2 regions of the Pseudoalteromonas sp. BSi20429 genome follow, and region 1 is predicted to be linked to the other one. Evidence: predicted binding sites of a transcription regulator. Region 1 holds the regulator's gene; the other holds the start of a gene.
What was found. Region 1 encodes sigma-54, which starts transcription at its own class of promoters, with help from an activator protein. Its sites were predicted from a motif close to GTTGGCACGNNNNTNGNNT; they were not measured.

Region 1 (6,655 bases):
ATTAAAGCGCTTATAAACAGTGGCTTTGAAGTGGCTGTAATTACTGGTCGTCATTCACAAATAGTGCAACAACGTATGAGCAGCTTAACCGTACAGCATATTTATCAAGGCCAAGAAAATAAGCTCATTGCCTATCAAGAATTAAAAGACAAACTCAACCTTAGCGATGAACAAATTGCTTATATCGGTGATGATGGTCCTGACATGCCCGTTATGGAATTAGTCGGCTTTGCTGTTGCAGTAAATGATGCCCATCCACTTATTAAACGTTTATCACACTATGTAACGCAAATGCCTGGCGGCTTTGGTGCAGTAAGAGAGCTCACCGACTTACTTATGCTTGAAAATGGTAAAGCATTGACTACACAAGGCACTAGTTCATGAATGCAGCGCGCATAATATTAAGCGTTTTATTCATTAGCTGTATGGTTTGGCTTTGGTACCCTTATTTTACACAAACAAATATTGTGCCTCAGACTGAGCCTGAAGTTATTGCCAAGCCTGATTACATAGCCATTGAACTCAAACAAACAGCCTATGACGAACAAGGTAAAATTAGCCACAAAGTCACTGCGGCTAAAATGGAGCTATATCAACAATTAGGTTTTACGTTTTTTGAAAAACCTATTTTTACTTTATATAACGAAAAGCAAACGTGGCAAATAAATGCAGACGAAGCAACATTATACGAAGACAAACAATTAATTTTAGAAGGCAATGTGGTTGCCAAAAACTTAACCGATAACGCCATGATAGACAAAATCAATGCTGATAATATTCAGGTAGATATAAAGCTATTAACAATGCGTTCGGAGCAACCCGTTATCATCACTGGACCCAATTTAAAAATCACTGGTAAAGGCCTAGAAGCCGACTTAAAAACCGAAGTGATAAAACTAATTAACCATACGCGAACCATATATTATGACCAATAAAATATTAAAATCACTTATTATTCCTACACTTATACTAGCGTTTAATAGTAGTGCTGCAGAGCAAAACACGCAACCGACTGCAAATCAAATTTCAATAAGCGCCGATAAGCAAGAAGGTCAATTAAAAGCTAATGTCGGGATTTTTGAGAAAAATGTTGAAATTATTCACGGTAATCGCCGTATCACAGCCGACCGCTTAGAAGTACATAAACGCGATGAACTTGGTGATAATAAACAATTATTAATTGCTACAGGTAGCCCTGCGCACTTTGAAGAAAAGCAATCAGATGGCACGACTATGAGCGCCAGTGCTGACGAAGTACGTTATGATGTATCTAAGCGTTTTTTAACGCTTGTTGGTAATGCACAAGTATCGCAAGCGGGACAAAAAATAAATGCTAAAAGCATTACCTACGATATAGAGCAGCAGCTAATCAGTGCCGAAAAAGATGAAAACTCAACTGACCGCGTTCACACAATTTTAGTGCCAATCGAGACTAAAAAAAGTAAAAAAAGCGACAAAGGTCAACCATGAGCACATTAAAAGCAGAGCTATTAGCAAAGAGCTATAAAGGCCGTGAAGTTGTAAAAAACGTCGGCCTTGAAGTCAAAGCTGGCAGTATTGTTGGCTTACTTGGCCCTAACGGCGCAGGTAAAACCACCACGTTTTATATGATAGTAGGACTTGTACCTAGCGACAAAGGTAAAATATCGATAGACGATAACGATATTACTCTTTTACCTATGCATAGTCGTGCTAGATTAGGCATTGGCTACTTACCGCAAGAGTCTTCAATATTCAGAAAGCTGACTGTTTATCAAAACTTAATGGCCATTTTAGAAACGCGCAAAGAGTTAAATAAACAAGCTAGAGAAGACACTCTCGATAAATTATTAGATGAATTTAGCATACAACACATTCGTGATAGCCAAGGTATGGCATTGTCAGGAGGCGAACGTCGTCGTGTTGAAATAGCACGTGCGCTGGCAGCAGATCCTAAATTTATATTACTGGATGAACCATTTGCAGGTGTTGACCCGATTTCGGTATTAGACATAAAGAAAATAATAGAACATCTTAAAAATCGTGGGATTGGTGTATTAATCACCGATCATAACGTAAGAGAAACCCTTGATGTTTGTGAAAAAGCCTACATTGTTTCTCATGGGGAGCTGATTGCATCAGGTACTCCAGAACACGTATTAAATGATAAAACAGTACGCGATGTTTACTTAGGCGAGCAATTTAGGCTGTAACATTTACGCCATGTCTTTAAGCATCTGCTAGTATTAATTATAACAACATAAAAGGATTGTTAGAGATACATGAGGCAATCACTACAGCTGCGCATGGGCCAGCAACTTACAATGACTCCACAGCTGCAACAAGCTATTCGTTTGTTGCAACTCAGTACATTGGATCTCCAGCAAGAAATACAAGAAGCTCTCGACAGCAACCCGCTATTAGAGGTTGAAGAAGCAGACTATTCAGAAGACGCTGCAGGTAAAAACGAGCAAAAAGCAGATACAGATGACATAACTGTTAGCGCATCTGCCGATGATGCTCCAAGCGAATACGAACAAGATAGTGGTGAAGCACTTGCAAAAGACACGCTAAGTGACGACATGGCTATGGATGTTAGTTGGGATGAGTACATGAGTGCCGCCCCAGCAGCATCATCGGGTCCGATGCCTGAAGACGAATCAATATACCAAGGCGCCTCTACTGAAACGCTCCATGAGTATTTAATGTGGCAGTTACAACTAACGCCATTTAGCCCTACAGACGAAGCTATTGCTATTGCGATTGTAGAAGCCGTCGATGATTCAGGTATTTTAACACTAAGCTGCGAAGAGATTTTAGAAAGCTTTAATCAAGAAAACGAAGATGATAACGAAGTCGAACTTGATGAAATTGAAGCTGTATTAAAACGCATCCAACTGTTTGATCCTGTTGGTATTGCTGCACGTAGTTTACAAGAGTGTTTGTGTATTCAGCTTAACCAGTTTGACAAAGAAACACCTTACATTAATGAAACAAAAATGATTTTAACCGAGCATATTGATTTATTAGCTGCTCGTGACTATCGTACATTAATGAAGAAAACTAAGCTCAAAGAAGAAGAGCTTAAAGAAGTAATGACATTAATACATACTCTTAGCCCTAAACCAGCAGATACTATTGTAAGAGAAGAATCTGAGTATGTTATTCCCGATGTGTCAGTTAAAAAAATTAAAGGCCGCTGGGTTGTTGAGTTAAACCCAGATAGCATGCCTAAAATTCGTGTTAATAGCCAATACGCTGCAATGTCTCGCACTGTAAAATCCAGTGGTGACAGCCAGTTTATTCGCTCGCATTTACAAGAAGCTAAATGGTTTATTAAAAGCTTAGAAAGTAGAAACGACACGCTATTAAAAGTAACAAATTGTATTGTTAAGCAACAACAAGGCTTTTTTGAACACGGTCCTGAAGCCATGAAACCAATGGTTTTAAATGATGTTGCTGAAATGGTAGAAATGCACGAATCAACAATTTCGCGCGTAACAACCCAAAAGTATATGCACACACCCCGTGGTATATTTGAGCTTAAATATTTTTTCTCAAGCCATGTAAGCACCGAAAACGGGGGTGAATGTTCATCTACAGCAATCCGTGCGCTTATCCGAAAATTAATCGCAGCAGAAAACTCAGCAAAACCATTGAGTGATAGCAAAATAGCGGATATATTGGCTGAGCAAGGAATTAAAGTAGCGAGACGTACAATCGCAAAATACCGCGAATCTCTGGCTATTCCACCGTCAAATCAGCGTAAAAGTTTGATTTAAGACGCAAAAAAAAGAGGGTAATGCTTATGCAACTAAACTTAACTGGTCGTCACGTAGAATTAACCGATTCACTAAGAGACTATATTAATACCAAATTTGCGAAGCTAGAAAGACACTCTGATCATATTAATAATGTTCATGTCATTCTCGATGTAGAAAAATTAAATCAAAAAGCAGAAGCCACCATACACGTAAGCGGTGCTGAGCTATTTGCCTCTACAGAACATCAAGATATGTATGCCGCCATTGACTCGTTGATCGACAAGCTCGATCGACAAGTAATTAAACACAAAGAGAAGCTTGCTCGACACTAATATGATGAAATTAAGCTCACTTATATGCCAGGACTGCAGCAAAGCTGCGGTCCTTTTTAATAGCAAAAAAAGAATTTTAGAGTTCATTAGCGAACTTGCTCACGACAAACTTCCGTATTTACCGCAACAAGATATTCTTAATGCTTTAATGAGCAGAGAAAAATTGGGTAGTACAGGTATAGGGCGTGGCATTGCCATTCCTCATGGAAGAATGAGCGGTGCAGAAGAGCCTTTGGCTTTAGTACTCGTTAGCGAAACTCCAATAAATTTTGATGCAATCGATAATCGCCCTGTTGATATTTTCGTCGCACTCATCGTACCAGATGGCGATAACCAGCAGCACTTAAAGACTCTAGCAACCATTGCTGATAAACTAAACAACAAAGATTTTTGTAAACAGTTACGCAGTGCAAAATCAGATGCTGAGCTTTACCAAGTTATTGTCAATCAATCATAGTTTTATAAAGGGTGTTAAATGGAGTTAATTATCATAAGCGGCCGTTCTGGTTCTGGAAAGTCGGTTGCTTTACGCGTTGTAGAAGATTTAGGTTATTATTGTGTAGATAATATTCCAGTTAACTTGCTTCCTTCATTAGTTCGCAGTGTGTCTGATAGCTACGATAAAATTGCTGTTAGCATTGATGTGCGTAACATCCCTAAACAACAAGATGAATTTAACGATATTCTTGAATACTTGCCAGGCTTTGCAAACCCTACGTTATTTTATTTAGATAGCGACGATCAAACATTGATCAAACGTTTTTCTGAAACTCGTAGATTACACCCACTATCAATTGACTCGTTGCCTCTTGATTTAGCCATCAAAAAAGAAAAAGAATTACTTGATGTATTAATCACCCGCGCCGACTTTATGATAGACACGACTGATTTGAGTGTTCATCAACTCGCTGAATCTATTCGTGAAAAGATTTTAGGTAAAAAAGATAAACAACTGATTGTCACGTTTGAATCGTTTGGTTTTAAACATGGCATACCAAAAGAAGCAGATTATGTATTTGATGCACGCTTTTTACCAAATCCACATTGGGAACCTGAATTAAAACCTTTAAATGGGTTAGATCAACCTGTTAAAGATTATTTGGCCAATCACAGCATAGTGCAAAAATTCACATGGCAAATTCAAACATTTGTACAAACATGGTTACCGCACTTAGAGCGAAATAACCGCAGTTATTTAACCATTGCTATTGGGTGTACAGGCGGACAACATCGCTCTGTATATTTAGCGCAAACTATCGGTGAAAGTTTTGCAATGACACATCCCAATGTGAAAATTCGCCATCGCGAACAAGAAAAATAATATAGCTGAATAATCACCTGTTCAGCTTAGGTAGAGTAAGTTATGCATTGTGAAGACACTTTTTTAATAAAAAACAAATTAGGATTGCACGCCAGAGCAGCCACCGTGCTTGCCCAATTGGCAGTGCAGTTTGATGCGACAATTACATTATTTCAAGATGACAAAGAAGCTGCAGGCGATAGCGTACTTGCACTAATGTTACTTGAAAGTAGCCAAGGCAAAGAAGTAAAAGTTGTATGTAAAGGCCCCGATTCTGAGCAAGCTTTACATGCTGTTGGAGAATTAATAGCACAACGTTTTAATGAACAAGAATAAACAGTTATAAAAATAATGCTCGCATTACTAATGCCCCAACTAAAACAGATATATAAAATAAATACGGTTAGTGACGCCAGTTAACTCACCTCTCCCCATAAAGTAATATAAAAATTTATAAAGGACGCCAATGCCTGAAGCTTTTGAACAAGATTACCCACTACAGCAACTAAAACAGGTGACTAAGTCACTCAATAGTGGTCAATTTGTTCAAGTTAGGCGCATGCTCGCAAAAACAGCTCCTTGTGATACCGCATTATTATTAGAATCATCACCACATAAAATTCGCCGACTCCTTTGGCAGTTGGTTGATCCTGATGTGCAAGGTGATGTTCTTGAAGAACTATCAGAAGATGTTCGTTTAGGCATTATTGCCCAAATGGAACCTAAGCACATTGCAGCCGCAACAGAAGATATGGGCCACGATGACTTAGGTGAAGTATTACGTAGTCTGCCAGACACCGTTTATAAAGACGTTGTTAGCGCGATGGACATTCAAGACCGTGAGCGTGCAACACAAGCACTTTCGTATCAAGAGCGTTCTGCTGGCGCGCTAATGAACACCGATACGGTGACCATTCGCCCTGATGTTACGCTTGATGTTGTACTTAGGTATATTAGGCTACGTGGCGAGTTACCAGAAGGTACCGATGACTTGTACGTTGTTGATAAGCATAACTGCTTTATAGGCGCTTTATCGCTGAGTACATTATTAACTAACCCGCCAGAAAAGATTGTTCGCGATTTAATGGATGAAGATTGTGAATCCATTCCAATCTCAATGGATGAAAGTGAAGTCGCGCAATTATTTGAACGTCATAATTGGATATCGGCCCCCGTAGTCGATGATAACGATCAGCTCCTTGGCCGTGTCACTATCGATGACATCGTTGACGTAATCCGAGAAGATGCTGAGCATAGTTTATTGGGCTTAGCCGGTCTTG
Region 2 (6,655 bases), on a different contig from region 1:
CACTTGCAAGCGCTACCGTGTTTACATTAAATAGCGGATCAAGCGTTTCTGCCATTGGCGTATTAGCTTGAGCAATAAATGCTGGAGCAACAATAGAACCTAGCGAATGCCCAATGTAGGTAACGTCTTTACTATTAATAGTTGTATCGTTAATAAAGTTTAAGCCTAAACGAAGGCCTAATAAATCAGCAGCCGATTGACGTAAGCTATCACGTGCAACAAGTAATGAACTTAAGTTCATGTAACTAAGCACAGAACCCGTTGTTGCATTGAAGTCGTCTGTTCCATCACCATCAACATCTATTCCGCGCTCACCATGTCTTGGATGGTCAATAGCAACCGTTGCAAAGCCTTGAATAGAAAGCTGCGCAGTTAAAGCAAGCATACTTTCTTTTTGTGTTGTAATACCGTGCTGCATAATCACAACAGGCCATCCACCTTCAGGCATTGCGATAGGATCTAATTGTAACTGTGCACGGACACCATTAATTATCGGTAAAATAGGTTTAGTAACTTGCACTGGCACATTTGCCATGCTTTGTACTTTTGGAATTGAGTTGTATTTTGTTAAATGACGTGTGCTATCTAGTCCTAAGTCACGTAATTGCCCGTCACTTAATGCAGAACATAAACCATCATTTTCACTAATAGGATCTGTCGGAAATGCATCGCCTGCAACGGCCTTATAACCAATTATTGCCACCGCGTTATCACACATACCTTGCCAATATGTATCACTTAAATCACTAATATCAGTACCCGTTGGCGTACCTAAATACATCGGTAACATAATGCTACCTTTTTGATATTGCACACCAGAGAAAGCAGCAGAGACTTCTACACCCTGAGAAGCAAATACTTGTTGTACATTTACCATAGGCTGTTCAGGAACTTGAAGCGCAGGAGTTGGTAACGCAGGCTGTTGCAAGCTTGCAGCTAGTAACTTTTTAATTGTCCCAAGTACAGGACCTGCTGATTGAATAGTCATCGCACTAGAAAAAATAATATCTTCTTTTGTGATATCTCCTGAACTTACAACTACATTTTCGTAACTGTTAACAGCACCCTGCAAACCAAGTTGAGCTTCTGTAATTAATGGCGCTTCTTGTTTAACCAGCCCATAAGTCGAAGAAGGCTCAATAGAGCGCCCTAATGAATCTTTAAGACCAGTAGTTAATACATTGATGTATGAGCTACCTGCGGTAAATGGTTTTAAAGGAATAATTGCAACGCCATCACCTGAAGCTTGAGTAACAAAGTCAACACCAAAAGTAAGCTCACCGACCAATTTACAAGCAGTTCCGGCAGCTACAACTGAACATTCTGCATCAGTTAAACTTGCACCCATTACAACTTCAAAAATTCTTACTGTACCAGGGGTCCCAGCAGACGCTTCATCTAAACTCACATTTGGTGGGAATGTTAAATCGATTTTATAAGGAACCTGCGAAGACCAACCATCAAGTGCACCTAGTGCAAGTTGAGGGTTTGCATAAGCTGCGCGCGAAATAGACACATTGTTGTCATCTAATTCACCAGGAATATTAAGTGTACCGTCTTGAGTTCCACTCATTAATAAATCATTAGGTACCGATAAGATACCTGCTGCTGGATCAAATGTAACTGTTGCTGTTGGGATAACTGGTGCTGTGTCGTTTTTGACATCTGTTAACGTTTCTCCACCGCCACAACCTGCTAAAGCAGCTGTAACCGAGAGTGAAAGTAGCATTTTTTTCATATTGTTGGCTCCGCACGTATTTTATTTTTATAGTGTGTTTAATCAGTGTATTAAGTTAAAACAATGTAATCAGGTTATTAATGAGACATTAGACCAGTTAAACTTAACGTAAAGTTTCTATTTTCGCCACCTAATTTTACAATAAATTCGATTACTTCACGTTTCGCTATGTTAAAATCAAAAAAATTATATGAATTGGTACTTTTATGCACACATATCAAGCAGCTGAAAACGCACTTAAAGATAAAGTTATTTTAATAACAGGCGCCGGTGATGGTATTGGCCGAGTTGCAGCAATTACGTATGCAAAATACGGCGCTACAGTTATCTTATTAGGAAAAACAACTAATAAACTTGAATGTGTTTACGATGAAATTGTTAATGCTGGCTACCCTAAACCTGCAATAGTCCCTATGGATTTAAAAGGCGCAACGAAGCAAAACTACCGTGACCTTGCTGCAACAATCGAATATCAGTTTGGACGCCTTGATGGGTTGCTTAATAATGCAGGTATTTTAGGGTCACTCGGTCCGCTTGAACATTTTTGCTCATCTACGTTCGAAAACATAATGAAAGTAAACGTGACTGCACAAGCAATGATCACTAAAGCACTTTTTCCTGTTCTTCGTAAGTCTGATAATGCATCGATAGTATTTACATCATCAGGTGTAGGCCGCAAAGGTCGTGAATTTTGGGGGCCTTATGCCATCTCAAAATTTGCAGTAGAAGGTATGATGCAAACATGGGCATGTGAAGTAGGTAAAACGAATATTCGTGTAAACTGTATTAACCCAGGCGCTACTCGCACTTCAATGCGAGCTGCTGCATATCCAGGTGAAGATAGAGACGCACTTGCTACACCAGAGGATTTAATGCCTACATATTTATATCTGATGAGTGACGATTCAAGTGAAGTGAATGGCGAATCGTTAGATGCTCAAGTAAAAAAGTAATTTAGAGTTTAAATAATTTAAAAAGCACATTAAAAAGCCGCAATTAGCGGCTTTTTTGTGTTCAATAAATAACTAATTGATTATTTACGTTTAGTCGGCTTAACACGCTGATTGTGTTTTTTAACTGCTTTACGAATTTGGTTAATTTTGGCGCGTTTATCTTTGCGTTTTTCAGGCATAACAGAAAGCTTAGTTTGTGTTTCGCGGCCTAATTTAACGGTTTTACGCAAGTAGTTTACTGTTTCTAAATCATACTCCATCCAACCACCTTGTGGCACGCGCTTATCAAGCTCTAGTTTACCGTAACGAATACGAATAAGACGAGATACTTCTGCATCTTGAGACTGCCATAAACGACGAACTTCACGGTTACGCCCTTCATTTAACGTTACGTTAAACCAACGGTTAACGCCTTCGCCACCCATAGGGGTTACAGTCGTGAATTTGGCTGGACCATCTTCAAGCTCAACACCACGTAGTAAGTTTTTAACCGTCTCGTTGGTTACTTCACCAAATACACGTGCAGAGTATTCACGCTCTACTTCATAGCTTGGGTGCATTAAACGGTTTGCCAGTTCACCATCGTTTGTAAAAAGCATTAAACCCGATGTATTAACATCTAATCGACCAACCGCAATCCAGCGATCGCCATCAATACGCGGAAGTCGGTCAAATACAGTACGACGCCCTTCAGGATCTTTACGTGTGCTTAACTCACCTTCTGGTTTGTTATACATAATCACACGACAGATACGGTCTGCTTTTTCTTCGATTTTTACACTGTGTCCGTCAACACGAATCAAATCGGTTTCTTCAACACGGTCACCTAACTTTGCCACTTTACCGTTTACACTAACGCGGTTTGCGTCAATGTATTTTTCCATTTCACGGCGTGAGCCTACGCCTGCACGGGCTAAGACTTTTTGTAACTTTTCACCTTGTATAATACTCATTCGGATGGTTCTCTCACAGAAGGATCGCTCAATAACTGGTTAATTTTACTTTGCTGCTCTGTTGGCAACGCAGGTAAATTTTCAAGTCCAGTTAACGAAAAATAATCTAAAAATTGCTTAGTAGTTGCATATAAAGCCGGCTTTCCCGGAACCTTTTTATGCCCTACCACTTTAACCCACTCTCTTTCGAGTAAGGTTTTAATAATATTCGAACCCGTAGTAACACCTCTTACTTGCTCAATTTCGCCGCGTGTAATGGGCTGCCTGTATGCAATAAGTGATAATGTTTCCAGTAAAGCACGCGAGTATTTTGGTGCGCGTTCTTGCCACAAGTTATTTAACCAAGGGCTTAAACTACTGCATGCCTGAAACCGATACCCACTACCAACTTCAACTAAGCGAATACCACGAGTTTGAAAATGTTCTTGTATTGTATCTATTGCGTCATTTATTCGCGTCATAGAAATAGCTAAATCTATTAATACGATGTCTTTAAGGTGGCGTTTACTAACAGGCTTATCTGCAACAAAAATAGCTGCTTCAATGATCTCAACTAGTTGTTCATCACTAATTCGCCGACCCGCCATACACACTCTTAACAAATAAAAATACACAGCTATCTATTATGACAGAACAACACCAAACTAGGAAAATATATCTATCAAATAACTAAATTTAAAACACAAAAAAGCCAGTGACTAGCACTGGCTTTAATCTTACTTACTAAAATGGTAACTATTAGTTACTTTTAAAAGCTTCTAATGCATCATCTTCAGCTACTGCGTTACCGTATTTTTTAATGTAACCCATAAACTCGCTTTTACTGATGCGCTTATCTTGGTTTTTATCCATGTAACCAAAATGATTTGAAATATCATCATCGTTACCTTCAACTACCGAGATATAGCCATTGCTGTCGTTATCTAAGCTTGAAAAACTGCTTTCAATTTTATCGAATTTAGCAATTTCAGCTTTAAATGCCGACTCACTTACTTCAGAATCAGTGGCTACTTTGCCATTATTAAGCTTCATATAAGTGTTAAATTCTTTGCGGCTAATTTCGTTATCCATATTGGTATCAATATTTGAAAAATGGCCCCAAATGCTATCGTCATCAGCTTCAACTTTTGAGATGTAGCCATCGCTATCATTATCTAAACTTGCAAAGTCACTGTCTATTCTTTCAAGACCTTGATTAGATGAACAAGCCGCTAGGCTTAATGATGCTAAAATAGTGGCTGCTAATGTTAACTTTTTCATAAGACGTATCCTTCGTAATTAATTAAATGTCACTTTAACTAATACAAATCCAATGCCAATAATAGTTAACTTATAATAATCAATAACTTAATCTCGATCGGTATATTTATTAAACAGTTTCAATAAGTTAAGCTTGCAAGCTTTGCAAACAACCTTGTAATTTTTGCAAAAAAATACCCGGTAAAAACCAGGCATTTCAAATTTACTTATTATAGTTAAGCTAATAATTAGATTGCTGCGTTTTGGTAGCGTTTAACAAACTCAGTAACGTTTTGACCATTACATTTTAATGAGTTTAGGTTACCAATTTTTTGACGAACAGGTGCTAAACCTTGTTTTAAAGCCGTCATACATAATTGAGTTTCTTGTTGAGCGTCTTTTGCAAATACTTCTACTTTCTCAACTGATGCGTTGCTTAATGTCGTTTTTTTAGCAATATCACGAATATCTTCACCATTACATAAAATGCTTTTAGAAAAACGAGATAGGTAAACACCGTGCTGGGCAGCTTCTTTACGAGCAACGCTAAAGCCTTCGTTTGCACTTAGTACACATAACTTAGACTCAATTTTGTTATCTTGGCTAAAGTAAGTATTGCTTTGAGCTGACGCAGTTGCAGATGCTAGTAAAGCAGTGGCTAAAAGTAGTTGAGTTTTCATGAGAGATCCTATTTGAACGAGCTAAACAAGTGAATTTCGCGCATTATATATTCAATAAAGTTAAGTTCAATTGAATTTTTTATTTATTTAAATAATTAATATTGTATTCACAATGTTTAAACTTTACCCATCATTTGATCAACATTTGCGCAGCTATTATCTCAATTCAGTCATGTTATGTACGCGTATTTACTGATACAATTTAATCTATTAAATAGAACCAATTTTAAGGTAAATTTTATGAAAGTGATTTCTTTCAATATCAATGGTCTGCGTGCTCGTCTTCACCAATTACAAGCAATTATCGACAAACATCAACCAGACGTTATTGGCTTGCAAGAGATTAAAGTTCACGACGAAGCATTCCCATTAGAAGATGTACAAAAAATGGGATATCACGTCTACTTTCATGGTCAAAAAGCGCATTATGGCGTAGCTATGTTATGCAAAAAAGAGCCTAAATCGGTCTTAAAAGGTTTTGCCACCGATACAGATGAATCGCAAAAACGCATGATAAGCGTCACTGTTGAACAAGAAAGCGGTCGCAACCTTACTGTCATGAATGGTTATTTCCCACAAGGTGATAATATTAATCACGAAACTAAATTCCCTTATAAACGTCAATTTTATAAAGATTTAATGACACACCTTGAAACCAATCACACACCCGATCAAGATGTCATCGTTATGGGTGATATCAACATATCACCTACCGATTTAGATATTGGTATTGGCGACGTAAATGCTAAACGTTGGTTAAAAACGGGTAAATGTTCTTTCCAACCGGTAGAGCGTGAATGGCTTGCAACATTACTCAATTGGGGTTTTAAAGACACCTTTAGAGAGCAAAACCCCGAAACAGACGATCAATACTCGTGGTTTGACTATCGCTCTAAAGGGTTTGTAGATAATCGAGGACTTCGTATAGATGTAGTGCTTGCAACCAATGAGCTTGCAGCACGCTGCATAGATACAGGTATTGATTACGAACTTCGCGGTATTGAAAAACCGTCAGATCATGCCCCTATATGGTCAACATTTAAGTAATTATTATGCTCAGCCTAACAATGCAGGGGCTACTTTGGGCTCTTG

Region 2: the regulator sigma-54 is predicted to act here: its motif matches at 4,946-4,964, upstream of P20429_RS11580 (EF-hand domain-containing protein).

What each region holds. Positions count from the first base shown of each region.
Region 1 covers NZ_BADV01000010.1:14,953-21,607, reverse strand. The annotation lists gene kdsC (3-deoxy-manno-octulosonate-8-phosphatase KdsC) at 1-384, shown strand, start outside; gene lptC (LPS export ABC transporter periplasmic protein LptC) at 381-935, shown strand; gene lptA (lipopolysaccharide transport periplasmic protein LptA) at 925-1,470, shown strand; gene lptB (LPS export ABC transporter ATP-binding protein) at 1,467-2,192, shown strand; gene P20429_RS17605 (RNA polymerase factor sigma-54) at 2,262-3,761, shown strand; gene hpf (ribosome hibernation promoting factor) at 3,788-4,075, shown strand; gene ptsN (PTS IIA-like nitrogen regulatory protein PtsN) at 4,080-4,532, shown strand; gene rapZ (RNase adapter RapZ) at 4,551-5,396, shown strand; gene P20429_RS17625 (HPr family phosphocarrier protein) at 5,439-5,711, shown strand; gene mgtE (magnesium transporter) at 5,842-6,655, shown strand, end outside.
Region 2 covers NZ_BADV01000036.1:79,936-86,590, reverse strand. The annotation lists gene P20429_RS11560 (VolA/Pla-1 family phospholipase) at 1-1,738, opposite strand, end outside; gene P20429_RS11565 (YciK family oxidoreductase) at 1,945-2,691, shown strand; gene rluB (23S rRNA pseudouridine(2605) synthase RluB) at 2,772-3,644, opposite strand; gene scpB (SMC-Scp complex subunit ScpB) at 3,641-4,231, opposite strand; gene P20429_RS11580 (EF-hand domain-containing protein) at 4,383-4,904, opposite strand; gene P20429_RS11585 (hypothetical protein) at 5,132-5,563, opposite strand; gene xthA (exodeoxyribonuclease III) at 5,804-6,610, shown strand; partial or broken gene P20429_RS19385 (energy-coupling factor ABC transporter permease) at 6,616-6,655, shown strand, end outside.